DNA from 3 places in the Paenibacillus sp. FSL H3-0302 genome. Region 3 is predicted to be linked to each of the others. Evidence: riboswitches for the same ligand, from Rfam matches in the RefSeq annotation. Region 3 holds a riboswitch; each other region holds the start of a gene.
What was found. Region 3 has a riboswitch for thiamine pyrophosphate ahead of MHH50_RS12775 (ABC transporter ATP-binding protein). Riboswitches for the same ligand answer to the same signal wherever they lie in the genome.
Positions count from the first base shown of each region.

Region 1: it holds a riboswitch for thiamine pyrophosphate, as region 3 does, so the genes downstream of both, MHH50_RS02150 (ABC transporter substrate-binding protein) here and MHH50_RS12775 (ABC transporter ATP-binding protein) in region 3, are expected to answer to the same signal.
Region 2: it holds a riboswitch for thiamine pyrophosphate, as region 3 does, so the genes downstream of both, MHH50_RS09610 (thiamine phosphate synthase) here and MHH50_RS12775 (ABC transporter ATP-binding protein) in region 3, are expected to answer to the same signal.

Region 1 covers NZ_CP150284.1:477,514-487,604, forward strand. Annotated here, with positions in the region: gene MHH50_RS02120 (nucleotidyltransferase domain-containing protein) at 1-162, shown strand, start outside; gene MHH50_RS02125 (WecB/TagA/CpsF family glycosyltransferase) at 376-1,125, shown strand; gene MHH50_RS02130 (hypothetical protein) at 1,628-2,017, opposite strand; gene MHH50_RS02135 (ABC transporter ATP-binding protein) at 2,249-3,082, opposite strand; gene MHH50_RS02140 (ABC transporter permease) at 3,117-3,878, opposite strand; gene MHH50_RS02145 (MTH1187 family thiamine-binding protein) at 3,875-4,168, opposite strand; gene MHH50_RS02150 (ABC transporter substrate-binding protein) at 4,247-5,296, opposite strand; TPP riboswitch at 5,458-5,568, opposite strand; gene MHH50_RS02155 (hypothetical protein) at 5,727-7,178, opposite strand; gene MHH50_RS02160 (MFS transporter) at 7,251-8,471, opposite strand; gene MHH50_RS02165 (pyridoxamine 5'-phosphate oxidase family protein) at 8,632-9,051, shown strand; gene MHH50_RS02170 (response regulator transcription factor) at 9,171-9,845, shown strand; gene MHH50_RS02175 (HAMP domain-containing sensor histidine kinase) at 9,842-10,091, shown strand, end outside.
Region 2 covers NZ_CP150284.1:2,208,630-2,218,720, reverse strand. Annotated here, with positions in the region: gene MHH50_RS09645 (ATP-binding protein) at 1-1,669, opposite strand, end outside; gene MHH50_RS09640 (VOC family protein) at 1,848-2,234, opposite strand; gene MHH50_RS09635 (fumarate hydratase) at 2,393-3,952, opposite strand; gene yfbR (5'-deoxynucleotidase) at 4,055-4,660, shown strand; gene thiH (2-iminoacetate synthase ThiH) at 4,744-5,859, opposite strand; gene MHH50_RS09620 (thiazole synthase) at 5,893-6,660, opposite strand; gene thiS (sulfur carrier protein ThiS) at 6,716-6,919, opposite strand; gene MHH50_RS09610 (thiamine phosphate synthase) at 6,958-7,581, opposite strand; TPP riboswitch at 7,677-7,778, opposite strand; gene MHH50_RS09605 (SDR family oxidoreductase) at 7,866-8,738, opposite strand; gene MHH50_RS09600 (GDSL-type esterase/lipase family protein) at 8,976-10,091, opposite strand, start outside.
Region 3 covers NZ_CP150284.1:2,896,562-2,906,652, forward strand. Annotated here, with positions in the region: gene asd (aspartate-semialdehyde dehydrogenase) at 1-48, shown strand, start outside; gene MHH50_RS12735 (hypothetical protein) at 170-568, shown strand; gene MHH50_RS12740 (DUF3934 family protein) at 685-867, shown strand; gene MHH50_RS12745 (pseudouridine synthase) at 982-1,674, shown strand; gene thiE (thiamine phosphate synthase) at 1,655-2,311, opposite strand; gene thiD (bifunctional hydroxymethylpyrimidine kinase/phosphomethylpyrimidine kinase) at 2,301-3,131, opposite strand; gene thiM (hydroxyethylthiazole kinase) at 3,155-3,949, opposite strand; gene MHH50_RS12765 (ABC transporter substrate-binding protein) at 3,991-5,028, opposite strand; gene MHH50_RS12770 (ABC transporter permease) at 5,025-5,801, opposite strand; gene MHH50_RS12775 (ABC transporter ATP-binding protein) at 5,782-6,477, opposite strand; TPP riboswitch at 6,676-6,779, opposite strand; gene MHH50_RS12780 (amino acid ABC transporter substrate-binding protein) at 7,002-7,838, shown strand; gene MHH50_RS12785 (amino acid ABC transporter permease) at 7,892-8,560, shown strand; gene MHH50_RS12790 (amino acid ABC transporter ATP-binding protein) at 8,574-9,326, shown strand; gene MHH50_RS12795 (S-layer homology domain-containing protein) at 9,422-10,078, opposite strand.

The DNA of each region.
Region 1 (10,091 bases), 2.4 Mb from region 3:
AGTTTTATTAGAGATGATGAATCCTTTGCCCCTATGTACCAAGAGGATAATAACTTTGTCAAAATGGAAAAACGATTCCGGAAGATACTTGTAGAGGAATTCCGCATGCGGGGGATCGATGAACCTTGGTTAGTAGAGTGGTGGAAGTTTATGGAGGAGTGAGTGGAGCTATAGGGTGTTTGGGTGAGTAGAGTAGCTGTGGTGGCGGGGTTGCTGGGGATGGCTGTAGTGGGCTGAAATGGTTGAAGCGGTGGAATGGCTGAAGTGTTTGGGTAGCGTAGTAGCTGTGGTGATTAAGTAACTTAAATGACTCCCCTTCCTCCTCTTGATTATGGTAAGGTATATTGAAGTGGAATTTTAGTGAGAGGTGATTATATGGACGGGACAGTTTCAATATTAGGAGTTCCCTTTTCAAAACTAACACTACATGAGACAACACTTCATCTAACAAAACATATTCAATCTGGGGAATCGAAACTTTTCCATTTGATCACGGCTAACCCGGAAATTACGATAACAAGTCAATCGGACGAGCTGCTACGAACCATACTTCAAGAAGCGGATTTAATCACTCCTGACGGGATTGGCATTGTGATGGCATCAAAAAGAAAAGGCGATCCTATTGCTGAGAGGGTAACTGGATATGAGCTGCTTCTTGAGCTTTTGGAGCAAGGAAATAGCTTGGGCTGGAGTTTTTATTTCTTGGGAACAGATGAGCTTACCAGCTGTAGAGCGGTCGAAAAGATCACGGAGTTATATCCGAATGTGAAGATTGCAGGAAGACATAATGGTTTTCTTACCAAGGAAGAGGAGCCTGCCATTGTAGCAGAAATACAGCGCGCACAGCCAGATTTCCTGATCGTTGCGATGGGTGCGCCATACTCTGACAAATGGGTATATAAGCACAAACAGGAGCTTACGCAGGTAAAAGTTGTTTTTGGCGTGGGGGGCAGCTTAGATGTAATAGCGGGAAAAGTTACTCCTGCACCAGCGCTATGGAAAAAACTCAATCTGGAGTGGTTGCATCGACTTTTGTTCGCTCCCGTTGCGAAGGGACAAAAGTCGCGATGGCGCAGACAGGCAGTACTGCCCAAATTCGTGTTCCGAGCTATGATTAGGAAATGAAGAAAAGGCCTCGTTTATGGGGGCCTTTTTTAGGTTCGGTTGGTGGGAGAGGAGGAGGGGGCAGATGTGAGTGTAGGAAGTAAGGAGCAGGGGTAAGTATTGGGATTGAGGTAAGGAGTAGGAGTAAAAGTGAGTAGTGGGAGTATGTGTAAGAGTAGTGAGTAGAATGTAAGTGCGACTATAGCTGTGACCTTTAAACAAATTAATAATAATAAACAACACCGATTCTGGTTGATGCCATAGTCTCGTATTTAATTCAAACTAAAAGCTAAAGAGGAACAATAAGGGCAAAAATGCCCCTGAGTCACTGGAATTCCGCCCGAAGTGGGAAATAGAAGGCAAAAATGCCCTAGATCGGGTGCAATACAACCCGAAGTGGCAAAAGAAAGGCAAAAATGCCCTAGATCGGGTGCAATTCAACCCGAAGTAGCAAAAGTAAGACAAAAATGCCCTAGAATCGGTGCGATTCAGCCTAAAGAGGCAAAAGAAAGGCAAAAATGCCCTAGATCGGGTGCAATTCAGCCCGACGAATCAAATCAGCGTTATAAATCCCGTAGACTGAGCCGAATCCGGCCCGACGAAACAAATCAACGGTATAAATCCCGCAGAATGAGCCGAATCCGGCCCGACGAAACAAATCAACGGTATAAATCCCGCAGAATGAGCCGAGTCCGGCCTGAAGCAGCAAATCAACGGTATAAATCCCGCAGAATGAGCCGAGTCCGGTCCGACGAATCAAATCAACGGTATAAATCCCGCAGAATGAGCCGAATCCGGCCCGACGAAGTGAATCAACGGTATAAATCCCGTAGAATGAGCCGAGTCCGGCCCGAAGCAGCAAATCAACGGTATAAATCCCGCAGAATGAGCCAAATCCGGCCCGAAGCAGCAAATCAACGGTATAAATCCCGTAGAATGTCCCCAGCCCGCTCGGTTACTATCCATTACCAACAGGGAGTCGGTTTTCGTCACACATTTAATGTGATCCCTACTATGATGAGTGAAATTTGTTTAATTGAGCAGATACATCCGCGTTAATTGAAAATAGGGTAGGAGTTTATCGCTGCAAAATAAAAAAACTGACACCGCTATACCAGCGATATCAGTTTACAGAGCTTAGCGATTAAGCTAGCGGCTGCCTATTTTTAGCTTGTTCCTCTCGCATCCACTGTGACAACTGGCGTTTGAGCTTAAGGAACTCGGGAGAGTCCGTAATCTCATCACGGCGTGGCCGCGGAAACGGCACATCGACTGTATGCAGAATGGAGCCGGGGCGACCGGAAAATACATAGATACGATTAGAGAGCAGCAACGCTTCTTCGATGTTGTGAGTGATGAACAGCACAGAGCGGCGATTCTCTTCCCACAGCTCAAGTAGCCAGCGCTGCATTTCACTGCGAGTTAGTGCATCCAGTGCGCTGAAAGGTTCATCCAGCAACATTAGCTCCTGCGGAGCGAGCAATGCTCTGAGAAAAGCTGCACGCTGCTGCATCCCGCCAGACAGCATATGCGGATAAGCATGTTCGAACCCGCTTAACCCAACCTTGGCAAGCCACTGGCGCGCTTCCTCGCGGGCTCCATCCCGCAGTGCGCCCTTGATCTCCCCAGCAAGCAGCACATTATCCTCAATCGTACGCCAAGGAAAAAGAGCAGGCTGCTGCGGCATATAACTAATTTCACCGCGTTGACCTGTAACGACCTTACCGTTCATGCGGATCGTGCCTGCATCGGGTTTCACAAGGCCGCCAATCATATGGAATAAGGTGCTTTTTCCGCAGCCGGAAGGACCAACGATCGAAACGAACTCTTGTTGCTCTACCTTGAGAGAGACATTATTCAGAACGTTCGTCTCACGGCGACGATGGGAAAAAGATTTGGAGATGCCGCTCACTTCAAGGGCGGGTGCCACGGTATGAGCTTCAGGAGAGCTTATGACTTCTGTTGTTCTGTGTTGCATTTGCGTCGCTTGAGACATACAGGCATCTTCCTTTCTATGAGTTACGGCGCGGCTTCCAGCGAACCAGCCATTTTTCCAGCAATGCAATAATAGCAAAGAGTACAAGACTTAAAAGTACAATAATAACAATAGCAACAAACATCCGATCCGTACGATATGCGGATTTCTGCAGAAGCATATAATAGCCAATACCTTTATCCGCGCCAATCCATTCAGCGACCACGGCGCCCATAACCGCATAAGTAGCAGATATTTTTACGCCGGAAAATAGTGCCGGGATAGAAGAGGGCAGCTCCAGCTTGGTGAAAATTTGCCACTTGCTTGCGCCAGCCATTTTCATATAATTCATCATGACCTGATCACTTTGGGCCAGACCGCCCATCGCAGCGACAGCTACCGGGAAGAAACATACTAGTGTAATCAGCACGATTTTGGGCAAAAGACCAAAGCCGAACCAGATAATGAGCAGGGGTCCGAGCGCGATGGAGGGAACATTTTGACTCAGAATAATAAGTGGATAAAAAGCCCGTCTAGCCCAAGGCAAAAGATGCAAAAGCAAAGCAACGATCAGGCCTACCCCCGTACCAATGGGAAAACCAATTAAAGTGAGCCGCAGCGTAGCCATCGTATGAGCCCAAAGACCAGAAGCGTTACTGGTGGATTCACGAGCAATATCAGCAGGACTCGGCAGAATCCAGGATTCAATATGAAATACAGATACAGATAGCTGCCATACGGTTAAAAAGAAGACGACCGCCACAAGGGGCGGCCATATTAGCTTCCAGGTCGATCTCACGGCCGATATTTCTCCGTCAATTTATCCATGCTGATTCCGTTAGGATTATGAGCGATTTTGATCTGCGAAATTACGCTTGGACTGCCTGCTTCGATCAACGCCTCCTGCATCTGACGCACAACCTCCAGCAGCTCGCTAAGCTCACCTTCCATTGTGGTTTCCAGCGGATTCACTTGATGTTTAACACCGGATTTCTGAATGACCTCAATCGCTTTATCTACGTATGGGATGGAATCCTCGTTGTTCGGAGTTTTTGGAATTACTTGAATGCTTAGTAGGGTGTTAGCCACAATAATCAATCCTCTCATTTTATAAGGTAAGTTCAAAAAGCCAACTTTGATAACGAAGTAATTCATTACAATTGTTGTTTACTCCGCCGGTAAAAAATCATTACTGAATGCACTAGCAGCATCCAGCGGTTTATCCAGCAACTTCAGATCATACATCCAGTCGCCGTAATTTTGCCAGACCTCGGTTTTTTGCTCGCCCCAGCGGGCAGCATCGTCCTTGTATTTTGGGCTAAGCCATTTTTGGCTAGCTAGGACAAGGTCGGCGTCCAGGTCAGGAACGGCCTTCGATAACATACCGGCAGCCTCTTCCGGATGATCTATGGCATATTGATAACCTTTTGATGTGGCTTTCATGAAGGCCTTCACCAGATCAGGATGATCTGCAATTTGCTTCTCACTCGTCGTCAGCACAGGCGTGTAATAATCGAGCTGCGGCGCATAATCCTTTAAGTACAGCATATCCAATGGCTCGCCACGTAACTCAGCCTCAACACCAGTCCAAGCGTAGAAAATCCAGGCGAAATCAATGTCACGTTTGACGGCGGTAAAATAATCAGCTTCACCGATACTGATCAGCTTCACCTTTTTCACATCGCCACCTTCAGGATCCATGATAGCTTTCATGGCTGCTTCTTCGGCCGGTGAGCCCCAGCCTCCGTAGGTTTTACCTTCAAAATCCTTTGGTGATTTAATATTGCGATCTACTGGAGCAGCGAATCCCGACGTATTATGCTGAATAATAGCTGCTATCGAGACAAGGGGTACGCCTTGTAGACGGGCTAGTGTTAATCCTTCTTGGGCGCTGATGCCAAATGCGGCTTCGCCAGAAGTAACCATAGTATCAGAACCCGCTGCGCCTGGCTGAACGATCTCGACGTCCAGACCTTCTTCAGCGTAGTAACCAAGATCCTTAGCTACGTATAGACCGGTATGATTTGTGTTCGGTGTCCAGTCGAGTGCGACTTTAACTTTGGTGAGCTCTTTTGGAGCATCCGTCCCAGCCGCAGCAGTTGGATCAGTAGCATTTGCTTTGTTTCCGGCTGTATTCCCATTGTTGCTGCCGCATCCGGCAATGGCAAGAATGAGTACACAGGTGAGGCACAACGTAAGTGCTTTTTTAAGGTGCATGTCTTCTTCTCTCCTTTAAGGTTACAAGAATCCCGTCTTCACAACATGAACCGTAAAGTGTAGTATGTACGTTTTTCTACATCTTTTAGTGATCTTACAAAAAAAGCGCCCCGAGTGATCGGGACGCTGGCTTGGCGCAAGGTTAGTTAAGGTCACAGGGACCAGAACCAATTGGCGATTCCTACGCTGGCATTATCCAGATCAGGTATAAGGGTCAGTATCTTGTGGGATACAATCTCAGCCGGCCAATTCCAGCACCCCTGGTTCTATGAAGTTAACGGGTATTTCTATGTGCAATATAAGTAAGCATAAGTTTTGTACCCATACTTTATATCTTATATTTCTCGCATACGGTGTATTATAGACGGCTGTACTCGGAATGTCTAGTAGTGCACTCCTGAATTTTTCCAATCCAGTAGTTTCTTTTTTGCTAGTCTAGATCTTTATATTTCTTGCGGTGACGCCGTTTAAGCTCACTAACCAGCGCCCCTAGCGTGAGGACAACGCTGATCAGAATCCCGCTCATGATCACGAAGAGGGCAAGAAATTCAAAGGGAGAATAACCAATCATTTTACTCCATTGAATCTTTCCATCCAGATCGTCAATGACCTGATTCATGCCGTAAATCCCGCTTACTACCGTAAATACAGTAAGAATCATCAGCAGATTATCCCGTCGCTTGGATTGAAACTTATCCTGATACTGAAACAGGTCATTTAAGGTTTCTTTCACTTCCTCGAACAAAGCATCGTTTCCGTATACTTTACGCAGCTGAAGAAATATCTCCCGGCCCTGCGACTGGGAAATCAACTCCAAGAAGTAGAACTTTGCCGAGAACTTATTAATGGAGTAGATTAGATTGTCTATTTCCTCATAATCATGATTAATCCGAAGTCGGGAGTGCATATTGGCTAGCTTTAGCAGAACGATTTTGTGGAAAATATTGAGTAAAAATCCGTAATAATATTGCCCGTACATCTGGTTGGCTAGACTAACAGCAATCTCCTGTTCAGCGCGGGTCATGCAGCAAAAGGTCTGCTCATTCATCATATAATACGTGTCTGGACCCCAGCGATTATAGGAGTGTTCATGACAATAGTTCGCAATATATGCTGGATCGCTGGCACTGGCATAGGGCTTTCCGTTTAGATCAATTCCATCAAGCTGTGAGGCACGATAGCGCAGATTTACACTAATCTCATCAGAGCTTTCTTCATTCTGAAAGCCATAAAAAGCTTGCACCTGCATTCTTTCATCTACGAAAAAAGGAAGGGTCTCGAAATAAGCCCCATTGATATCCGATTGATCCAGATATGGCTCCAGTCCATCCACCAAATTTCGGAAGACAAAATCCTCTACCATCTCATAGGTCTGTTCCCCGCAATGAATATAAGTGTAATCATCCTGTATGAAGGTATTCTCTAGCGCACGGAAACGATCCGCGAATTCTAGGGCAATACTAAAGGGAATTGAATCCCCCTCCAGCTGGACACGTATCGTCACGAATCCAAGCTGAAAAGGACATATGAATATATCCGTCGAGAGAATTTTGAAAAATATAGATTGCTGCGGAATCTCCAGAATGCAGTCGAGATTATTTACTCTGGAAAAACGGCGAAACGAGTCGGCATCCTTCCTGCGTGGAAAAAGGACATGTGCAGCAAACGGTAAATAGGTGCGCTCCATTCGTTCATGGGAAACACAGTAGCCATCTCCGTAGTAGGCAGCTTCAAGCTCTTTATTATCCAGAAAAAAACGTGTGAAGCCGTCATCCTGTAATTGCTGGATAAGCTGCTTAGAATCGCCCTTTTTTATAGAAAAGGGAAATATAAACTGCATGAGCGCAGTATGTAACAAAGGCTCAGTTGAAGACTCATTCATTCATCGTCCATCCTTGTGCTCAGAATATGCTTATAGATCACATTACCCTAAAAGGATAACGTTGATACTGTTCTAAATACGGGAACTCTTTCCTTTCACCGCTTGCATGGACTGGAACCTCCATGCGGCAATGCTTAGCAGAAACAAGAAGGCGGCAAAAGCGGCGAGTAATCCGGCTGTTTGTGCCACTTCTAAATGGTCCATAGACCAGCCCATAAACAGAGGTAGCAAAGCACCGCCAACACCTCCGGAAGCAATCATAATGCTGGGTGTTGACTCTTCGGTGCCAGGCAGCATTTTGCTGGAGAAGACTAAAGCAATGGAGAAAATACCGGACATAAACAGCCCCAGCAGCAGAATTACAATGAAAGCAGCCATTCGATTGTCAGTGAACGGAAAGAGTGTCAGCAGTAACAAGGTAAGTAAACAGCTGCTGAGAATGTACACGCGGTAAGATATTTTTTCGGCAATTACACCCGCAAACAATCTTCCTGTAGACATCGCCAGCCAAAAGAAAGTGACTGTCAGTGCTGCGGCAGACTCCGTCATCCCTAGCTTGGCAATAAAGATAGCCGGCATAAAGTTGACTAAACTCATCTCTGTGCCTACATAAAGAAAAAAGAAAACGATGAAGATCCCTAACAGAATCCATTGCTTACCTTTATACGGAAATTTTTTGTTAGAACGTGAGCTTGAGGATTGCGAATTGTCTGCTCCTTGGACAGAGGCACGTTCATCCAGCATTCGTTGTAGATTACCGAAATGCCCTCTTGTCCAGAGGATAAGAGAAATTAAGGAGAAGGCAGCGACGATTAGAAAGGCCAATCTCCACGCTCCGGCAGCAATGAGTGGACTGGCGATAAGCGGCATCACGAGTGCGCCTATCCCGAATAGCACTTCAAGCCGGCTCATTGCAATAGCAGTTCCTTCGGTTACAGCACCAATAATAATGGTGCCGATAACCGCTTCGATCATCCCGAAACCAAAACCTGCGGCAACAGCGATAACATACATCCAGCCCCAAGGTGGTAGAAAGGCGTAGGCAATTTCTGCAACTAGTAGAAGACTGGTGGCAATGAGGATGCCTCCACGTTTACCGAAGCGGCGATTAAGCAGGGGAGAGACCAACACGCCTGCTAAAAAACCAGCGAATTGACTAAAGATTAATTCACCGCCAGCACTATAATTTTGATCATAATGTTGCAGTAGAACGGGCAGAATAGATCCCAGCACAACATGTGCCAGACCGATAACGAAGTAGGAAAGACAGCCGATCCAAATCAGTTTTTTCACGAAGTAAGCTCCTTATCTTGAAGTAGTTTATGAAGTAAGGTCGGATTCAATGTGAACCTGAAGGGTACATTATAATAAGCACCATTGTTATGATAAATCCAAACGGTGAGCTTGGATATATAAACTTTTGTTTACATGCTTGAAGGGAGAGATTTACGTAATGGATAACAAACAACTGGAGCAACTCATTATTAAGGCATTGGATGACAACAAGTTCGGTTCCTTTGGTACGATCGAAGAAGGAAATAAGCCGAAAGTACGTTATATGGCCATTTTCCATGAGGGTTTGAGAATTTATTTGGCTACAAATCGCAAAACTCATAAAGTGGAGGAGTTATCCGATAATCCGAATGCTTTTGTACTGCTCGGCTATGAGGCAGGCGGAAGCAAAGATGTGCTGGAGATTGAAGCAACTGCTACCGTCTCTAAGGATGAAGGCTTGCGCTCCAAGGTATGGAATAAAGAGCTGGAGCCATGGTTTACAGGACCTGATGATCCTAATTATGTAATTCTGGAGCTTACTCCAACACGTATTGAGTATGTAGGCAGCAATAAAGAGCATGGAGTATGGCAGCCGTAAGCTTTAGCGTTGAATTGATCAAACAGCCCTCCTATCCCATATGGGGTAGGAGGGCTGTTTGATGTGTTATAATGACTTCAACTTTTTAGGTATTCATATCGGGGAGGAGCTAAAGCTACATGAGCGTTACTCTGTTATATATTGAAGATGATCGTGAAATTGGCAGTGTAGTGTCTGCTGATTTAAGCGAAAGAGGATATAGTGTCCGCTGGTTACGGAGCGGCGAAGGAGCGATGGAAGAAGCCGGCGCCTGCCAACTGGCTATTCTCGATGTTATGCTACCAGGTCTGGACGGGTTTACGATCGGGCAACGTTTGAAACGTTCTTACCCTAAGCTGCCCATTTTGATGCTCTCCGCCCGGACCTCGATTGATGATAAGCTGCAAGGTTTGGAGTTCGCAGATGATTATTTGACCAAGCCCTTTCATCCGGATGAATTGGCCGCTCGAATCGAGGTGCTGCTCCGAAGGAATGGGGCATCGGTTCAGGATTCACTCACACTTAAACATCTAGTCGTATATGAAGGGGATAACCGCGTGATGAATGCTCAGACTCAGGAAGAAATCATGCTTACAGGTAAGCAATTTCAGATTTTTTCCTATTTGCTGCGTCATCTTAACCAAATTATGACGAAGGAGCAGATCTACGAGGCCGTGTGGGGTGAGGCTTATATCGAAGGAGATAAAACTCTGATGGTACATATTCGTTATTTGCGTGAAAAGCTGGAGCTTGATCCGGGTAATCCGGAAATTATCGAAACTGTCCGTGGGATCGGCTACCGGGTAAGAGCATGAGAGGATTAGAGCGCATTCGCAAGAAACGTAATTCCTCTTTGTTATCAGGGTATTTGCTAATTATCGTATCTGCACTGCTATTTATCCCTGTGGTCCTTCCGTTGTCTTTTGTTGGCTACAATATCCTTAACGAAGTGACCAAAGGTGCCTCGCCTGTAGATACATCCCTGTATTCGAATATTGCACCGCTGGAGACTATGTGGCATAAAGAGGCACTTCACTTAGAAAGTGCCTCTTCGGAAGCCA
Region 2 (10,091 bases), 690 kb from region 3:
ATCCCGTTCCGCCGGAGCTTCTGGATCTTGCCTTATCCACCCGGTAAAAACGTTCAAAAATACGCGGCAGATCTTTTTTAGGAATCCCCATACCTGTATCGCTAACAGTAAATTGAACATTTTCGGAGCCGTCTGGTTTCAGTAGACTCTTAACGTAGACCTTTACGTTTCCGCCTTCATGTGTGTAATTAATCGCATTAGAGAAAAGATTCATAAAGATTTGACGCAGCTTATCCTCATCCGCCTCAATGAATAGCTCCTCAGGAACCTCTACATTAAGACTAATGTTTTTCTTCTCAGCGACTTTACTGATGGTTCCCAGCACGGAATCAAAGAATTCAATGATATGAACCGGTGAGCAATCGAGCTGCACCCGTTTAGATTCGATTTTAGATAATTCCAGAATATCTCCAATCAAGCGATTTAAACGCTCGTTCTCATCATAAATAATTTGCAGGAAGGATCTCGCCGTCTTCTCATCTTTAACTCCGCCACCCAGTAAGGTCTCGGCAAACCCTTTGACCGCTGCAACCGGAGTCTTGAGTTCATGCGATACATTAGCTACAAATTCACTACGCATCCGCTCCAAACGGCGAATTTCCGTAACCTCTTGCAATAGGAAAAGCATACCTCTGTACGTACCATCCTGGATCATCGGAACCGCGTCCATCCGTACAATTCTCTCTCTTGGGTTATAAATACTTCGTTCTTCATGAATCGGCTCCCGGCTTAACACCCCTTCTTCAAGCAGACGGGTTAGCTCATAATGCCGTTTTAACTCTTTGTACGAATGACCCGCCATTTCACCGTTACTGACATCAAGCATTCGCTCTGAAGCTCGATTAAGCAGCGCAATCTCTTCTTCCGCATTGATCATTATGATGCCGCCAGTCATATTATCCAGCACGCTTTGCAGCAGATCCTCATTATCACGAATCGTCTTAAGCTGGTCTTGAAGACTGTCTGCCATCGCATTAATCGCTGTAGCCAGCTGTCCAACTTCATCTTTACGCTTCAAATGAACTCTAGCATCATAATCCAGATCGGTAATCCGCCGGGCGACTCTTGTGATTTGCTCCAGCGGGGATGTCATGCTTGAGGCTACTTTATAGCTCACAATAGTTGCTGACAAGAACAAGATAATTAGACCTGCAGCCATGATCATCCAAGCATGCTTAAGACCTTGCGTTACAGCATCAAGTCCCATTGAGACCCGAATATAGCCGTCAAATCCCTGATCTGAAGTTACCTTTCCAGCCACATATAACATCTCATGCTTTAGAGTTTCGCTGTAACGGATTGCCCGTCCAGTTCCCTCTTTCGCAGCCCCTATCTCTTCTTCACGATTGGAGTGGTTGTCCATTTCCAAGGGGTTTTTCTCAGAATCGCCAATTACTTTACCCGACTTTGTAATAAACGTTATCCGAGAATCTAAAAGTTTAGAAATATGCTCCGCCTGTTCAGTGTAATACGGGATCGCATTTGATGAATTCATATCTACAAATTCCAGTGTTCCTGAGAGCAAACTTATTTCCCGGGACATATTCTCTTCCAGAGCAGTTATATGGGAGCTCTTAAACAGATGAGCCATCGTAAATCCAGTACCAATCATGGAAATACCGATTAAGGCCATAAGTATAAACGTAAGACGAGCGCGAAACGGTTTCATCTGAAATTTGCCTCTCCCTTTATCATTGTATCTTTTATCCTAACTTCATTTTCTTCAAAATACCAGTACGACTATGACCGTGACATAAGCCCTCCAGAGTAGATTATATAAAAATAACAGCCCGAGTTGATTAACTCTGGACTGTTACTTTGTATTACTTTTGTAAAAACACATGAGTTTATTCTGTACGGGTGGCAAGAAACCACTGATTACCCTGACGGTCTCTAACCCCTGCTCCTCTTTCTCCATAGGATTTATCCAGTGGTTCTTCAATAATAGAAGCCCCGGCATCCAGGCACTTGCGGTAGGTCTCATCAACATTTCTTACATAAAGATGAATGGCAAGCTGTACCGGTGAATACTTTTCATTCGCTTCGGAAATCTCAATGATGGAATCACCGATTCTGACCTCGGCATGCCTAATCCTTCCCTCATCATTTCGCAGCATATCAATAATTTTGGCATCAAAGCAGTGCACAACAAAATCTATCAATTGGTCTGCATCTTCCGCAATAAAATACGGCGTAACGTTAAGAAACCCATTTCTAATATAATGTGGTGCCATTCGTTGTCCTCCTTTAGACAGGTAAAAACGCCTTCGGCGTTCCTTAAGGATCATTTATAGTCTGGACATATAAATCCTTATAATTTGATTAGAACCCATGGAAAAGCCATTCAGAGAATCTGCCCTCCTCATGACTTATCCACCGGTTGTAACCCCATTTATTTAAACACTGGCTCCTTGAATTGAGTCAATTTAGCTGCAGAATCTTTTTCCACATCCGCATGCAGACTGTTGCCGTGAGCATCCATCGTCACAATCGCTGCAAAACCCTCCACATCGAGATGCCACATCGCCTCAGGAATACCAAATTCCATAAAATCAACAGCGTTGACCTTCTTAATGCACTCTGCATAATACTGGGCGGCTCCACCAATCGCATTGAGGTATACCCCGCCGTGCTCCTGTAACGCTTTTAACGTTTTTGGACCCATACCACCTTTTCCGATGACTGCACGGATTCCAAATTTTTTGATAATATCGCCTTGATAAGGCTCTTCACGAATGCTCGTAGTTGGTCCCGCAGCTTTTACATGCCAGCCTTCCTCATCTTTCATCATCACAGGACCACAATGATAAATCACAGCCCCTTCCAGATCTACCGGAGACTCATGATCCATTAAATATTTGTGCAAAGCATCACGGCCTGTATGCATTTCACCGGATAAAATAACCACGTCTCCAACACGCAGACTACGGATATCCTCTTCACTTATCGGCGTTGTAAGACGTACTTCCCGCGATTCAGAGGCTGGGCTGTTAGCTCCCTCAGCAATTACCGCTTCAGATTCATGTGCCCCTTCATCATCTACAGATATCCCTGTACCACTCTCATACAACCAATCCTCTATATTGCCTGTGGATGGATCAACCAGCACCCCTTGGCGGCGGAAGGCCCAACAGTTATAAGCAACAGATACGAAAAAGCTAGCTGGCAGACGATTCATTACGTCAACCTTACAGCCCAGCAGCGATACTTCACCACCAAAGCCCATCGTGCCAATTCCAAGCTTGTTAGCATTCTCCATAATATAGTCTTCCAGCTTACTAAGGTCTTCTATTGGATTAACATCCTCCACTTTGCGGAACAGCTGCTTCTTAGCCAGCTCGTAGCCAGTCGTACGGTCACCGCCGATACCCACGCCAATAAAACCGGCACTGCAGCCTTGTCCCTGCGCCTGATATACCGCGTGTAAAATACATTTACGGATTCCGTCCAGATCCCGACCCGCTTTGCCGAGTCCTTCTAATTCTGCCGGGAGACTGTATTGAATATTTTTATTCTCGCAGCCTCCACCCTTCAGAATAAGTCTAACGTCTATTTTATCCTCTTCCCATTGTTCGAAATGAATGACTGGTGTGCCTGCACCCAAGTTATCTCCGCTATTCTCACCTGTTAATGAATCTACAGAATTGGGACGAAGTTTACCATTCTTGGTCGCTCGTACAATGGCATTATGAATATCTTTTTTCATCTCAATCTGATTGATTCCCACAGGGGTGTGAATGATAAATGTAGGCATTCCCGTATCCTGACAGATCGGAGACACTTGCTGCTCAGCCATTCCGATATTTTGCGCAATCGTGGTTAAAGCAAGACCGGACCGGGTAGCCCTGTCTTCCAGCGCGCGACCTTTTGCAACTGCCCGGCGTACATCTCCCGGCAAATTCGTGGAAGTTTCTACGATAAGGTTATAAATACTGTCTTCAAAATGCTGCATCTTCATTCAAGCTCCTCTCGGCAGTTCCAGGTTATCTAAAGTTTGATACAATTAGTATAATAATATCATACCTAGCACCGCATGAAAGGGGTTACTTTAAAATTGAGCTACCATTTTTCTGCCTATCTATATCGTCTTCAGTATATTCAGCGCTGGAGCTTGATGCGCAGCACCGCACCGGAGAACGTCGCTGAGCATTCTTTTCATGTTGCATTGCTCACACATATGCTCTGTTCCATCGGTAATGTTCATTTTGGACGTTCACTAAACGCAGAACGAGCAGCAACCCTAGCTCTGTTCCATGATGCCAGCGAAGTGTTCACAGGTGACATCGCCACGCCGGTAAAATACAACAATCCTCGCTTGCTCACCAGCTTCCGCGAAATGGAGAAAGTTGCGGCTGATCGCTTAACTGAAATGATTCCATCAGAGCTGAAAAGCATCTACACTCAGCTTATACGGCCGGAAGACAGCCCTCCCGATTCAGAGGACATTCTGCTGCACAGCTATGTGAAAGCCGCTGATCGGCTGGATGCTTATTTGAAATGCGTATGGGAAGTTGCTGCAGGAAACCGAGAATTTGCCGCCGCGAAGGAGCAGACAGCAGCAAAACTTCGTGGGCTTGACCTGCAGGAAGTGGATTATTTTCTGACTCATATGGCACCGAGTTTCGAAATGTCTCTCGATGAGCTCTCTGCCGGAAACTAAACACCCTCTATACAATAAAAAATGGACCTCCGCATGAATCTCGCAGGGGTCCATTTAGTGATTAATAATTGATAATACAAGCGTTACGTTGTTGATTCGGTCAGGATATCCCAGTCTTTAAAAATGGGCTGCAAACCCTTCGTATATAGCATTTCCGTAATCTCCTGCACACTACGGCTATCGGATATTTCGAATTGCGGAGTTCCCCCTGCATTAGTGTGACCGCCCACCTCAGTAGTGACCCCGGCTGACATCTTAGTTATTCCTAGATGAATTAAATGATCGCGTAGAGAGGCAGGCTCTCTTGTAGATAAAGTAATGCCCGAACGGGGTAAAAATAACCGGTATGCCAAAATAATCTGCACTAGCGATCGGTCGGTAACATCACACTCCGGGTTAAATTCCCCTAAATAAGGCCGAAACCGCGGAGGTGACAGACTGATCTCGCAATCTGGATACCGATCCTGCAAATAGCGGGCATGCATGGCACTTTGGAATGCCTCTTGCCGCCAATCATACATCCCGAGCAACGTACCAATATTCACAGAACGAAAACCTGCCTGACAGCCGCGTTCAGGTGCATCCAGGCGATTCCGGTAGTTTCTTTTAGGCCCTTTAACATGCAGCTTTCTGTAAGTCTCCTGGTGGTACACCTCTTGGTATAGTGTTAATCCATCCACCCCTGCTTGAAGAAGCTCTTTATATTCTGCAGTTGATAGAGGATTTATCTCAATACTGACAGAGGAAAAAAATTCCCTGAGTACATCTACGCAATCCTTAATATATGAGACAGGATTCTCCCGGCGCGATTCACCAGTCAAAATGAGGATATGCCGCAGACCTGTAGCTGCAATCTTCTCAGCCTCCCTGCGAACCTCCTCCAAGGACAGCTTTTTGCGCGGAAAATCATAAATGGAGCTGAAGCTGCAGTAGGTACAATGATTCACACAAAAATCCGCAAGATACATCGGTGTGAACAGCTGCATCGAATAACCAAAATGTGCACGGGTCAGTCGCTGTGCAGCCAACGCCATCTCCTCTAGCAGCGGCGTTGCTGCCGGAGAGAGCAATGCCAGCAAATCATTTTCGTTCAGCTTGTCTTTTCCAAGCGCCCGCCTAACGTCATCCTCCCGGAACTCCTTCCACAGTTGCTCATAAGGATACTGCTCCAAGCGGGCCAGTGTGTCAAAAAAGCTCATGCTAATCTTCCCTCCTTTCGTGACCTATCAAATTCAGTTCAAAAATCCAGTCAACGGTGACGAAGCAAAAGCAACTTCTTCTACAGGACCGAGTCCTGCCAAATAAGCTTTGCGGCCAGCGGATATCGCCTCGCGGAACGCTTCCGCCATGACGAGCGGATTACGTGCCGTTGCAATAGCCGTATTAAGCAGAACAGCAGCGGCCCCCATCTCCATTGCTTCCGCCGCTTCCGAGGGCTTGCCAATTCCGGCGTCTAAAATAATCGGCAAATTCACTTCTTGAATAAGAATACGCACAAGCTCCTTGGTGCGCAGGCCGCGATTCGTTCCGATCGGCGCACCAAGCGGCATCACAGCAGCAGCACCGGCATCTCTCAGACGTAAAGCAGCCGAAAGGTCCGGACTCATATATGGCAATACTACAAAACCCTCCGCTGCTAAAATCTCTGTAGCTCGTATGGTCTCCAGATTATCTGGAAGCAGGTATTTCTGATCATTGATCACTTCGATCTTGACCCAGTTCCCCAGTCCCGCAGCTCTTGCTAATCTTGCAATACGGACTGCCTCTTCCGCTGTACGCGCTCCTGAGGTATTAGGCAGAAGAGTCATGTGGCCGGGAATATGGTTCATGATATTTTCTGCTCCACCTTGCGGGTCCACTCGGCGAAGCGCTACAGTAATCACCTGAGAACCAGAGCTTGCGATCACTTCGGGGATCAGCGTATTCCGGCTATATTTTCCGGTTCCGATAAATAATCTACTGGTTAATTCGATGCCGCCAATATGTAACGGGTCATGCATGAAATTACCTCCCTTTGGTTCGTATAAATTTCTCAAAATTCTATACCGCTCCATCTCAACCCCCACCAACAAAGTGCACCAGTTCCAAACGATCATCCTCGCTCAGAGCAGTACTTTCATAATTCTCCTTACTGACAATTTCTCCATTCAGCTCAATGATCATCAGACGACCCGACCACTCAGGAAGACTGATCAAATCAGCTATAGTTTGAATACCACCAGAACACTCTGCGGATTTCCCGTTAATCAACAGCTTCATTCTGAATCACCCCCTTCGCCCATGCTGTTACCTCCAGGCTATGAATGAACCGCCTTATGAATAGCTTTGGCGGCCTCATAAGGATCATCCGCTCCGCAAATACCGGACATCACAGCAACTCCTGCCGCACCTTGTCTAATGATCTGCGCCGCATTAGCGGGGCTAATTCCGCCAATCGCAATTACAGGAATAGAGCTGGTCTTCACCGTTTCTGCAAGCAGCTCTAACCCACGTGCGGGCAGCCCTAACTTGCTATCCGAGGGAAATACATGACCAAACAAGCAATAATCAGCTCCCTGCTCTGAGGCATTCGCCGCTTCTACCGGAGAATGAACCGATCTCCCCAGCCGAAGCTGAGGTGCAATTCGCCGGGCTGTAACCGGACTCAGACTGTGCCAAGCCAACTGAACCCCCGCGGCACCAGCTGCCAAGGCTACATCGATCCGGTCGTTGATTATCAGTTTGGTAGCGGGCATACCGGTAGCCAACAGCTTCTGTGCCGCAGCGAGCAGTTCGCATGCAGGACATTGCTTATCTCTCAGGTGAATATAATCGACCCATGTCTGCACCGTGACAGCTAGTTCAACAAAATGTCTCAGCTGTAGCTTGCCGTCTGATATTAGATGGATCTCAGCTTGCAACATCACGATCTCCTCTCTCACTTCCCTGTAGGTCAGTAAAAAACAAAAAAACTGCCCCCCGTAAGGAAGGCAGTCAGAATCTGTATATAGACGGCACTACAAATAGCCCGACAACAGAAATTCGTTCTCCACTTCCCTACGCTGGTCTTAACCAGATCAGGTTCAAAGGGTCCGGAAATCCATTCCGTCTCAGCCAATCGGCACCCCTAGTGACATAAATATACAATTTTAAAATGCTAACGTGGTTTATAGTAACATATTTTTTTATTGAAATACACCCATTTATTCACATTAGCTGTACTGATCTAACCGTTTACTACCTCGCCACCATTTACATGAATAACCTGTCCAGTCACATAACTGGAATCGTCAGAGGCCAGATATACATAGGCTGGTGCCAGCTCTTCTGGTTGTCCAGGCCGTTTCATAGGCTGTGTACCTCCAAACTCGCTAACCTGTTTTGCATCAAAGGTAGAGGGAATCAGCGGTGTCCAGATTGGACCTGGTGCAACACCGTTTACCCGTATGCCCTTCTCTGCCAGATTCGTGGACAAGGATCGTGTGAAGCTAAGAATAGCTCCTTTAGTTGATGAATAGTCCAGCAGCTGCGGGCTTCCGCGATAAGCGGTAATTGAAGTTGTATTTATAATTGTAGATCCTGCTTTTAAATGAGGCATAGCTGCTTTTGTTAAATAGAACATCGCAAATATATTCGTACGGAAAGTACGCTCAAGCTGCTCGGAAGTAATATCCTCGATCTTAGCTTGCGGATGTTGCTCTGCCGCGTTATTGATGAGAATATCAAGCTTTCCTAAGCCCTCCACCGTCTGTTTAATAAGATCCTTACAGAATTTCTCGTCACCGATATCACCTGGAATTAGGATACATTTGCGGCCTTCCTGCTCGACCTGACGTTTAGTTTCCTCTGCATCTGAGTGTTCATTAAGATATGAAATGACCACATCAGCGCCTTCTTTAGCAAAAAGCACAGCAACTGCACGCCCAATTCCGCTGTCTCCACCGGTAATTAACGCCGCCTTGTCTTGCAGTTTACCTGCTGCTTTATAATTTGCCGGCTCGTATTTGGGCAGCGGCGTCATTTCACTCTCAATCCCTGGCTGATGATGCTGCTCCTGTGGGGGTAAGGTTTTTGTAGCTTGTTTATTGTTGCCTGACATCTTCCCTATCTCCTCTCGTTAAGCAAATTGATAGTTAACTGATCGTCTTAGGATGGCACAACTATGCACGTTTATACGCTGGGTTTGTCATTTTCTTAAATCGCTTTACGAATCTTACTTACCACAATGAAAGTAGATATAAACAACCGTGAGAGATATACTGCTGTAAGTGGAGAGGAATTCACTGCATACAAATAGACACAGCATCGCTGCTGTGCCTTGAATTGTTCACCCTGACTATTTTAGAGAAGAAACATGATTTTCTGCATTCACTTCATGTTCCAGCACCCACATAAAGTACAGAGCTTTGGCCGCTTTCTCCCGGGTCACTATAGCTGTAGGTTCTAGTTCTGTCCCATTGACCATTTCGCCTCTGGCAATCCCCACTTCAGATCTAATGAGTCCTAATTCATATGCACTTTTCACTTTTGAAATTAAATAAGGAGAAATGTCCGCTGTATCAACAAGCTGCGTCCAGGATACAAGAGGATAGTACATCGCACCTCTAGCTCCTGGCTCCAAATTCGAATCATAGCCAGGATCTCCTGGCACTACTGCTGTGCCGTTATAATCAGTCATGTACTTAGGTTTATTAGCAAACTTTATTTGGTAAACGTCATAGAGAATAGCACCCATCGTTTCACGTGACAGCTTACCTTTCGGATAATAGGCAAGATCTGATCTTTCCACTTTCATTAACTTAGAAATACTGCGTGTGAATTCAGCAACTGTCATCTCCGTATCCGGATTAAAATTCCCTTGACGGTCTTTGCCCATTACTCCCAGCTGGATTAATTTTTCAATTTGATTACGGTAATAAGCAGCTTCCCCAGTCGTCGTATCATTCGTTATTTCCGGAAAAATCTTACCCCAGTTCCCTGTTAGTGCCGCATGCTTAACGTTCCCTTTAAGGTAAGGAGTAATGGAGGCAGCAGTAGAATCGCCAGTAGCACCTTTCTCTACAAGCTCCGTGACAATCATCCGTGAAAATTGTTTGGCGAGCGCTTCTTTAAAATGAGTCCCATCGACTTTCTTTGAAGGATGCCCATTAGCGTAACTTCCGTCATTTGTTTTGCCTGGCGTTTCTCCGGCTTCAATAGACATGAAGAGGGCTGTTATTGCTTCTACACCGATCTCGTTATAATATTTCAGACTTTCCGAGTTAAGGTCAATAAGTGTAACTCCAGATTCATCTGCGACCCGTTTAAGAATATCTACAAACTTTCTTGATTTAAAAGAATTTTCATAGATATATCCCGGACTTGCATTCCCTTTAATTCTGGACATTGGGGTTACCAGTACTGGTATCATGCCCCGGGCTTGAATCGCAGGGAGATAGACTTCTTTAAGGTA
Region 3 (10,091 bases):
TTGATCGCTGAGCTTCTGAAAGCAGAAGGTTATATTCAACCGAAATAAGTCCATGCATGAGCTGCAAAGCTGATGTGAATAGACACCTCATCAAAGCTTAGTCTTTGGTGGGGTGTTTTTATTTTAATTTTGAATTTGGTAAAATAAGTTATGGAAGGAGAGGATACCATTGAATAAATATTTATTAGCTTTTATATGGTTACCATTAATCCTGTTTACAAGCGGTTGTACATCATCAACTCAAGAGGAACAAGAGTATGGAGTGTCCTCTATAAATGCCGAAATTCCTATTCCGAAGAATGCCAAAGAAATCGTAGTGATAACAAATTCAAATAACCCTAATATAAAAATTGGAGCAAAGTACGAGTCGGATAATATAGGGGGAGAACAAGGTCTTTATCGGCCTGACGGCTATTTTAATAAATTAAACGATGCTGGATGGATAGAGCTGGAGGACAAGCGGTTAGGACATGTGCATTTTTTTGAAAAAAAGGACACCGTCATCGCCATCGAAATACATCAGGATACCTTTGATATTCATGAAATGAATAAAGATGCTAAATTCTAAACAGTGGCTAGTTAGATGAAGCATTTGTTATTACTTAAACAGAAAGGTTGAGAGTGTGGTAAGATAGGTAAAGTGTATAAACTATACGAATTCTGAATGACTGACGGAGTGATATGATGGGTGCAAAAAGTAAAGGTGGCGGCACAGGCAGAGGTACGGGGAGTAAAGGCTGGACACGCTGGAACAAAACAGCAAAACCAGTTAAACCTGCAAAAGGTGACCCAACGACGGGTCCAGGTGCTAAAGGTGCAGGTGGAAGCAAGGGCAGTAACGTGAAAAAAAGCGGAAGCACCAAATAGCTCCCTTAAACTGGGTTATTCCTGAAGGTTAACATCTGATTTTGATCGTTAAAATCAGGTGTTTTTTTATGACTAGAGGTAAGGTAAGTATATAGAATGAAAGTAGGATCAGCAGTGAGAATCGATAAATATATAAGCGAAACAGGCTTTTGTTCCAGAAGGGAAACCAAACGATTAATTGCAGCAGGTCGAATCGCTGTAAACGGTATTGTCTGTGAGGCGAACATTCTTATAGAGCCAGAGGATATCGTATGGATCGATGGGGAGCCGATAACAAGCAGTAAAGGGGAGCCAGTGTATCTCGCTTTGAATAAGCCGATAGGTATTACCTGTACAGCAGCCCCACATGTGGCTGGGAACATTATTGATTTTGTAGGGTATCCTTCACGGATCTTTGCGATTGGCAGATTAGACAAAAACTCGGAAGGCCTCATTTTGTTAACCAACGATGGAGAGATTGTAAATAAAATGATGCGTTCCGAGAATGGGCATGAAAAAGAATATGTAGTTCATGTAGACAAACCGGTTACGTCAGAATTCTTACAAGAGATGTCTAGCGGCGTGAACATTCTGGGAGTCACAACGAAACCTTGTGAGGTCTATCGGATCACAGAATGTCAGTTTAGAATTATCCTAACTCAAGGTCTTAATCTGCAAATACGCAGAATGTGCAAGGAGTTAGGATATAGAGTACTAAAGCTGGAGCGCATAAGAATTATGAATATTACATTAGACGGCTTGGAGCTGGGACAATGGCGGCATTTAAGCAGTGAAGAGCTGTATGAGCTTATGTCCCGCTTAAACTGACTTTGTCAACGAAGCCTCTGGCAGTTGTGGTAATATCTTCAGCTCCGGCAATCGCTGAGATAACAGAGATCCCATCCGCACCAGCTGTTAATACTGGTGCAACATTTTGCAGCGTGATTCCCCCAATGCCAACCAAAGGGATGGTAATGCCTTTATTTCTTAGTTCTTCAATCATCGCAGTGCCTTGAACAGCTTTGGCATCCTCCTTGGATGACGTAGGATAAATGGGACCCACGCCCAGATAGTCGGCTCCATCGGCAATCGCCTGCTGAGCTTCAGCGAAGGAGTGAGCGGATACACCAATGATTTTATTCTCTCCAAGTAGCTGGCGGATCGCCAATGCAGGGGTATCCTCCTGTCCTACATGAATTCCGTCCGCATCAAGTGCGATCGCTAAATCAATGTCGTCATTCACGATAAAGGGCACGCCATTGGCATGACAGATCTTTTGAAGTCGTCTGCCAAGATTAAGTCGTGCCTTATCGCTTAAGGATCCGGTACCCTTTTCACGGAATTGAAACATGGTTATGCCCCCAGCTACCGCTTCCTGCAGCACCTTAACGGGAGCTTTACGGCAATTTACGCTGCCCATTATGAAATAGACTTTTAATAGATCTCGCAGATGTTCACTGTTCATTCGTTGCACTGTTTATCCCTCGCAGTCTGTTTTGATAAGCAAAATGATTGGTTGGTCCATGCCCAGCCCCTATGCCCAGCTCGTCCTCAATCGCCGCTTGTATAAATGCTTTGGCAGTTTGAATGGCCTCAGCTACGGATTTGCCTTTGGCTAGCTCGGCGGTGACCGCTGCTGAATAGGTGCAGCCTGTACCATGCGTATGTCTGGTCTGAATCCGGCTACTCTCCAATAAGGTATATTCCTGACCATCATATAGAAGATCGGTTACGGCTGTGGTTGAGGTATCATGCCCCCCTTTTAGCACTACATATTTGGAGCCCATGCCATGAATGATTTTGGCTGCTTTTTTGCGTTCTTCGATGGTGGAGATCGTCATCTTTGTGATCATTTCGGCTTCGGGAATATTGGGTGTCGTCACCAATGCTAAGGGCAGCAGATGGCTGATTAAGGATTGAACCGCCTCCTGCAGCAGCAGTGTGGACCCTCCTTTAGCGACCATCACAGGATCAATTACAAGATTAGACCAGCCGTAATACTTAATTTTATCTGCCACAATGCGGATGATGTCGCTGTTAAATAACATCCCGGTCTTTACGGCATCTGGTTGCAGGTCAAGTCCTATAGAATCAAGCTGCTGATCTATAGCTTCCAGAGTCACTGGATAAACCCCTTGGACACCCAGCGTATTCTGCGCTGTCACAGCTGTGAGGACGGACATGCCATAGACAGAAAGCTCTTGAAAGGTTTTTAGATCGGCCTGAATGCCAGCACCACCGCCGCTATCGGAGCCGGCAATGGTTAGAGCTTTGGATATAATCATCGAATACACTCCTTTGAGGGTCATTAACTGAGCTGTTTGATGCTAGATCTTTCTAGGAAGACTTCTGGCGTGACACATGTCAGTTGATTTAGAAACTCAACCTGAAAGCTTCCCGGCCCTTGACCAGTTGTTAGTTCAGCGGCGATTTCAGCGGCTACTCCATAGAAGGAGAGAGCTTCCACTGCGGCCTCCAACGAGGCACCGCCACTTACCGCGAGAAATGCACCCACAACAGCACTGAGCAAGCAGCCAGTTCCTGTAACCTTCGTGAGAATAGGGTGACCGTTGCTGGAAATATAAGTGTTTTTTCCATTCGTGATCACATCGTCTTTTCCAGTTATGATGACCACACAGCTTAACTTCCTCGCAGCAGCTTCAGCCAAAAGGACTACATCGCCTTCACCTTCGCCAGCATCCACCCCTTTAATGGACCAACTCTCCCCAATCACATTAGCGACTTCAGCCACATTCCCCCGCAGTGCGGTGATTTGCATCTCATTCACTAGCTTTTGAGTGACAGCGGTCCGATAAGAAGTTGCGCCTGCACCTACCGGGTCAAGCACTAGGGGAACCCCGTGTTTATTAGCGGATTTACCAGCAAGCAACATAGATTGAATGGCGTAGTCATTGAGTGTGCCTATATTTAGAACTACAGCAGACGACATAGCGGCGATGTCGATCACTTCTTCGTGGGCATCCGCCATAAAGGGAGAGGCACCCAGCGCCAACAGACCGTTTGCTGAGAAATTGGCTACTACAATATTAGTGATGTTGTGGATCAAGGGGTTGGATTCCCGTACTTTGGCTAAGTAACTCATCATAATTCCTCCTCAAGCTTGTATGAATAACTAACTAAACGTTACAGATTGATAAAAGCTTCCTGTGCTTTAATATCTTCTGGTAGAAGATCGTTGGTGGATAACCACAGCTGAACCTTTTCCCAAGATGTCGGGTCTTGATAACCAAAAGATTGATCGCCAGCATTCATCAGTGGCAGTAGAATCTCAAGACTTTTTTTCTCAATCTCCTTGTCGAGCGGTGAAGTTGCATCTTCATGTGCAACCAGTAAATCCAGGGCTTGTTCAGGATTCTGCTCCACAAATATCTGTCCTTTTGTTATGGCATTTAGAAATTTTTTAAAGTAGGCTTCAGAATTTTGCAATCCTTGTTCGCTGGCCACCAGCACAAGCTCATAATAGTCAGGTACTCCGTAATCCGTTGGATTAAGCGAGGTGACCGGATGTCCCTCTTTTTCAAGGATCAGTTGTTCATGGTTGATGAACCCGCCCATTATTGCGTCCACTTGTCCTGTAGAGATCGCAGGGATAAGGTCAAAACCTACGTCAATTAGCTTGGCGGATGAAGGATCGCCTCCATCACTCTGGATCATTGTCCGAATCATTGCTTCATAGAGCGGAATGGAGGAATAGCCGATTTGTTTTCCTGCGAGCTCTTTGGGACTATGAATACTGCCTGCCTGAGGAACCATCAGATGATTCAGTGGATGCCGCACGATTGCTGCAATCGAACGTACAGGGATTTTCTCGCCGCGTGCCATAAGCACCTGAGGCTGATAATTGAGTGCTAGATCAATTTGATTTGCTGCTACAAGCTTTAGGGCGTCATTGCTGTCCGCAGGCATTTTGATCTCGACATCCAAACCTTCCTCTTGGAAAAATCCTTGCTGTTGCGCAGCGTATAGAAAGGAATGAACGGCATTGGGATACCAATCAAGCATAATCGTCAGCTTGTGTGACTGCTTATTATCGGTATTGGAGGAACCGGTTTGGGAGTTGTTATTTAGCTTGTCTGCCTTCCCGCAGCTGCTTAAGAGCAAAAGTGTGCATACTAGAAATACAGAAATAAGTCCTCGTTGTGGGGATTTTAAATGATTCATTGGTTAGATCCTCTTTTCTTTAAAAATAATTGTTCGAGTAAAGCTATCGCCAGAAAAAGTACAACACCAAGCGCGGACAGCAGAAATACAGCCGCGAACATTTCATCGCTCTGCATATTTCCGGCCATTCTGCGGCTGAAGTAACCGAGTCCTTTACTGCCGCCGAGCCATTCCCCGATAGTAGCTCCGATGACGCAGTATACAATGGACAGCTTTAAGCCAGAGAAAAAAGCAGGCAGCGCCAGTGGAATTTGGGTTTTGACAAGCAGCTGCCAGCGGTTTGCACCAAATGTTAATAATAAGTCCTTGTAGGTCTGGCCACTTGTACGAAGTCCATCAAATGTACTCACTACGACTGGAAAAAAAGCCGTCAAAAACACCACAGCCACTTTGCTCCACAGCGAATATCCGAACCACATAATAAAAATGGGCGATAGCGCAATTAATGGGACCGTCTGGCTAATGATAAGGAAGGGATAGATGGCCTTTTCTACGGGGCGAAACAGGAACATTCCAATACCCAGCAATACACCACAAACCACAGAAAGGACAAAACCTACCAGTATCTCCTGCAACGTCGCTAATAAATGTTGTCCGAATAACAATTGCCTTTGCTCGATCAATGCGATGCCAATAGATGAAGGTGCAGGGAGAATAAAGGCTGGAATCATGTGAAGGCGAACAGCTGACTCCCAGATTACAAGAATGAGCAGTACCAGAAGAAGGAAGGGAGCATAGTTGTCTAGATGTTTTTTAAAAGGTATAGGTTGCATGCAATCTTCGCTCCAACTCTGCCCGTAGTGCTATAAACCGGGGTTCATAGTTCATCTTATAATGTCTTGGTTTTGGTAGATCGACAACGATCTCCTGTAATTCGCTGTGCGCACCGCCAGATAATAAATAAATCCGGTCACTGAGCAATAGGGCTTCTTCCAGATCATGAGTGATGAGCATAATCGTCTGATTCAGTTCACCCCATAACTCCAACAGCCAACGGTGTATCTCACGTTTGGTCATGGCATCGAGAGCGCCAAAGGGCTCATCCAGCAGCATAAGACCACTTCCGCCTCCAGCCACTAAGGTGCGCAGAAATGCTACTCGCTGTTTCATACCTCCCGAAAGTTCATGGGGATAAGCCTTCTCTACATCTGTTAAGCCGAAGCGGGCCAACATTTCCCGAATCTGAGTGATCGTTTTCTGTTTACTAAATCTGGGCTTGATCTCCCAGGGCAAAAGGCAGTTATCGAGCACTGTTCTCCAAGGCAGCAATAAATCCTGCTGAGGCATATAAGCGATCTGACCTAAACGACTAGCGGTTGAGGGGAGCGTAGGGAGTTTTATTTTTCCATGAGTAGGTTCGAGTAAACCGGCAACCGTTTTGAAAAATGTGCTTTTCCCGCATCCGCTAGCACCTACTACGGAGACGAATTCCCCTTGCCTGATATCCATGGATAGATTTGCGAATACAGGGGGTTGTTCAGTTTCCGGAAAAGAGTAGGTTAGGCCTTGAATAGATAAAATGGTCGTGATGATCTAACCTCCTAATATTTTTGTGGAGCGCCTAAACAAATAAAGACCCATCCATTTCCAGAGGAAATGAATGGGTCAAAAAGTTCATTCTGCATAATAACACTTAACATGCTTGATGAAAATTCTGCTCCACTTCCCTCCGCTGGTATGATCCAGATCAGGTTCCAAGGGTCCGGAGCTTGAAGCTCCGTCTCAGTCGGCCGACTCCCCTAGTGAAATAACAGGTCCATATTAATTTGTTTATAAATATACCATATCTTTCTGAGAAGTAAAGAGAGAAAGAAGTGAAGGATTAATCCAAGATTGGGTAAGATATAAGTAGAAATCTAGTTAATATTACAATTCCGATGTATATAATCGGAAAAAAGTATTGACGATCATGTGATGGCAGTGTACTATTCAATTTACCGGAAAAAAACCGGATAGAGAGAGGGGATTTAATAATGAAAAAATGGAGTTTAACTATTATATTGGCGTTAACCGTGGTTCTTGTAGCGGCTTGCGGCAATAATTCGAATACCAATACGGCTGCTGAACCAACAGCTGGAACGAATGGTGGAGCAGCATCTTCAGCGCAAAACAGTTTGGAGGCTGTGAAGGCCAGCGGCAAATTGCGGATAGGTACAGAAGGGACTTATGCACCTTTTACTTATCATGACACTGCGGGGAAATTGACGGGTTTTGACGTGGAAATTGCCGAAGAAGTAGCCAAACGTTTAGGTGTTGAAGCTGAATTTTTTGAAACTCAGTGGGATGGTATTTTTGCTGGGATGGATGCGAAACGGTTTGATGTCATTTTTAATGAAGTTTCCATTAACGAAGATCGCAAAGTGAAATATGATTTCTCTGAACCCTATATTGTATCCAAGGCAGTATTGATCGTGAGCGAAAACAATGAGGATATTAAGACCTTTGCTGATCTAAAGGGTAAAAAAGCCGGACAATCCCTGACCAGTAACTTATCCGACATCGCTCGTGAGAACGGTGCTGAAATCGTAGCTACGGACGGTTTCAATCAAGCGATGGACCTGCTGACTTCGGGACGTATTGATGCAACTGTGAATGATGGCTTGTCTTATCTGGATCTGAAAAAACAAAAACCAGATGCAAAAATTAAAGTGGTTGATGAGATTCCTGAAGGCTCACAAAGTGCCGCGGTATTCCTGAAAGGCAATGATGAGCTGGTGAATGCGGTCAGTGATGCGATTAAAGAGATGAAAAGTGATGGAACGTACTTGAAAATTTCCGAGAAATACTTTGGAGCTGACGTTTCAAAATAATACAAGGCTAGCAAGGCTAATTAAGCCTAGAAGCTAAAAAGGATGTCTGAATAATGGATGACCGCAAAATACAAATTTTCTTAGATACACTGCTACCCCTGCTTAAAGCCGGGGTGGCTTTTACCATTCCGTTGGCGCTACTTTCCTTTGTGCTTGGATTGATTTTGGCGATCCTAACCGCGTTGGCACGTCTTTCACCGTGGGTAATTCCGAAGCTAATCGCCCGTTTTTATGTATGGGTCATTCGGGGAACCCCGTTGTTAGTGCAGCTATTTATTATATTTTATGGTTTGCCGGCTGTTGGTATTGTACTCGACCCTTTCATTGCCGCCACCATTGGATTTACCCTTAGCGTAGGGGCTTATTCATCGGAAATCGTACGCGCTGCTATCCTGTCGATACATAAAGGCCAGTGGGAAGCTGCCTTCTCAGTCGGGATGACTCGTGGGCAGGCTCTGCGCCGCGTAATTCTGCCACAAGCTGCACGCGTTTCTGTACCGCCGTTATCCAATTCTTTTATTAGCTTGGTCAAAGATACATCGCTTGCAGCGATCATCACCTATACGGAGATGTTTAGAACTGCTCAGCAGGTAGCCTCTACCACTTATGAGCCTCTGCTGGTATACTCCGAAGCAGGATTGTTTTATTTAGTGTTCTGTTCTGTGCTGTCGGCGCTGCAAAATTACTTGGAGAAACGACTCGATCGTTACTCTGCGACCTAAAGGAGAGATACTTGTGATTGAAATCATTAATTTGCATAAATCCTTCGGTGCACTCCAAGTGTTAAAGGGTATTGATCTGAAAATGGAGCATGGAAAGGTACTTGTCATTATTGGGCCATCCGGCTCCGGTAAAACTACACTGCTGCGCTGTTTTAATCTGTTGGAAATCCCGGATCAAGGCAGCCTGTCACTCGGGGATATCACCATCAATTTTACAGATCATAAGAAAATTCCTCAGAATTCCGTATTAGCTCTTCGGCAGAAAACAGGGATGGTCTTTCAATCGTATAATTTATTTCCGCATATGACTGCGCTAGGCAATGTGATGGAGGGACAGGTAACTGTCTTGAAACGAACCAAGGAAGAAGCGCGTAAGCGGGGCCTTCAACTGCTGGCTAAGGTGGGTTTGGCTGATAAAGCTGATAACTATCCACATCAGCTGTCAGGAGGACAGCAGCAGAGAGTGGCCATCGCCCGGGCTATGGCAGTAGATCCAGAAGTGCTGTTGTTTGATGAGCCCACTTCGGCGCTCGATCCCGAGCTGGTAGGGGAAGTGCTTAAGGTCATCAAACAATTAGCAGCAGAAGGTATGACTATGGTGATTGTGACCCACGAGATGAAATTTGCCGCCGATGTAGCGGACCGGATCATTTTGATGGATGGCGGTCATATCTTAGAGCAAGGAACTCCGCAAGAAGTGCTGGAGCATCCGAAGAATCCCCGGGCTCTGCAATTTCTGAATAGACTGAATGGTGAAGAAGAGTAGAAAGACAATATATATGAAAAAGCAGCTCGGGAATCATCCGGAGCTGCTTTTTCGTGTGTAGATTATTCAAATGAGAAGAGTAACTGAAATTTGGCTTATCCTCCAGTTTTCAGGAACTCCAAAGCGTTGTAGAGCATAATCGCAGCTTCGGCACGGGTGAGTTCGCTTTTTGGATTAAACTTTCCGTTAGCGTCTAGAGTATTGATCTTGTATTTCAGGGAGCGCTGAATACTGCCTTGATATGCAGGGGTCAGTGACGCTTCATCAGCGATATCTACTGGAACGATATTGATCATCGGCAGATTACCTACGCCTTCGATCGCTTGCACTAGATAGTTAGTGAATTGCTCTTTGGTCATAATTAGGCTAGGATCAATGTCTTTTGGTAGCTTAACTTGATTGTAATAAGCATTGATAAAGGCTTCAGCGTACCAGGCTTTGTCTTTTACTTTTGTGAACAAGCCGCTGGCAACAGGAGCTTTGTTAAAGTCAATGGCTGCGAGGCTGAGCTGAAGACCGCCGGAGATAAACTGAATCCCTTGGGCTGTAGTTACCTTAGAGCCAGGGAGAAATTGAGATTCGCTGACACCTTTAATTAACCCTTGATTTTTTAAAGAAATGATTTTTTCTTTGCCGTTTATGTTATCAATATCCTTAAAGGTGTTCCCAGCTGCAAACATCTGACCACCCAAAGAAAAGGAGAAAATGGCTACGGTTGTGATCGCTGCTAGTGTGCTTTTTTTCATGTTCATGTCTTTTCACCTC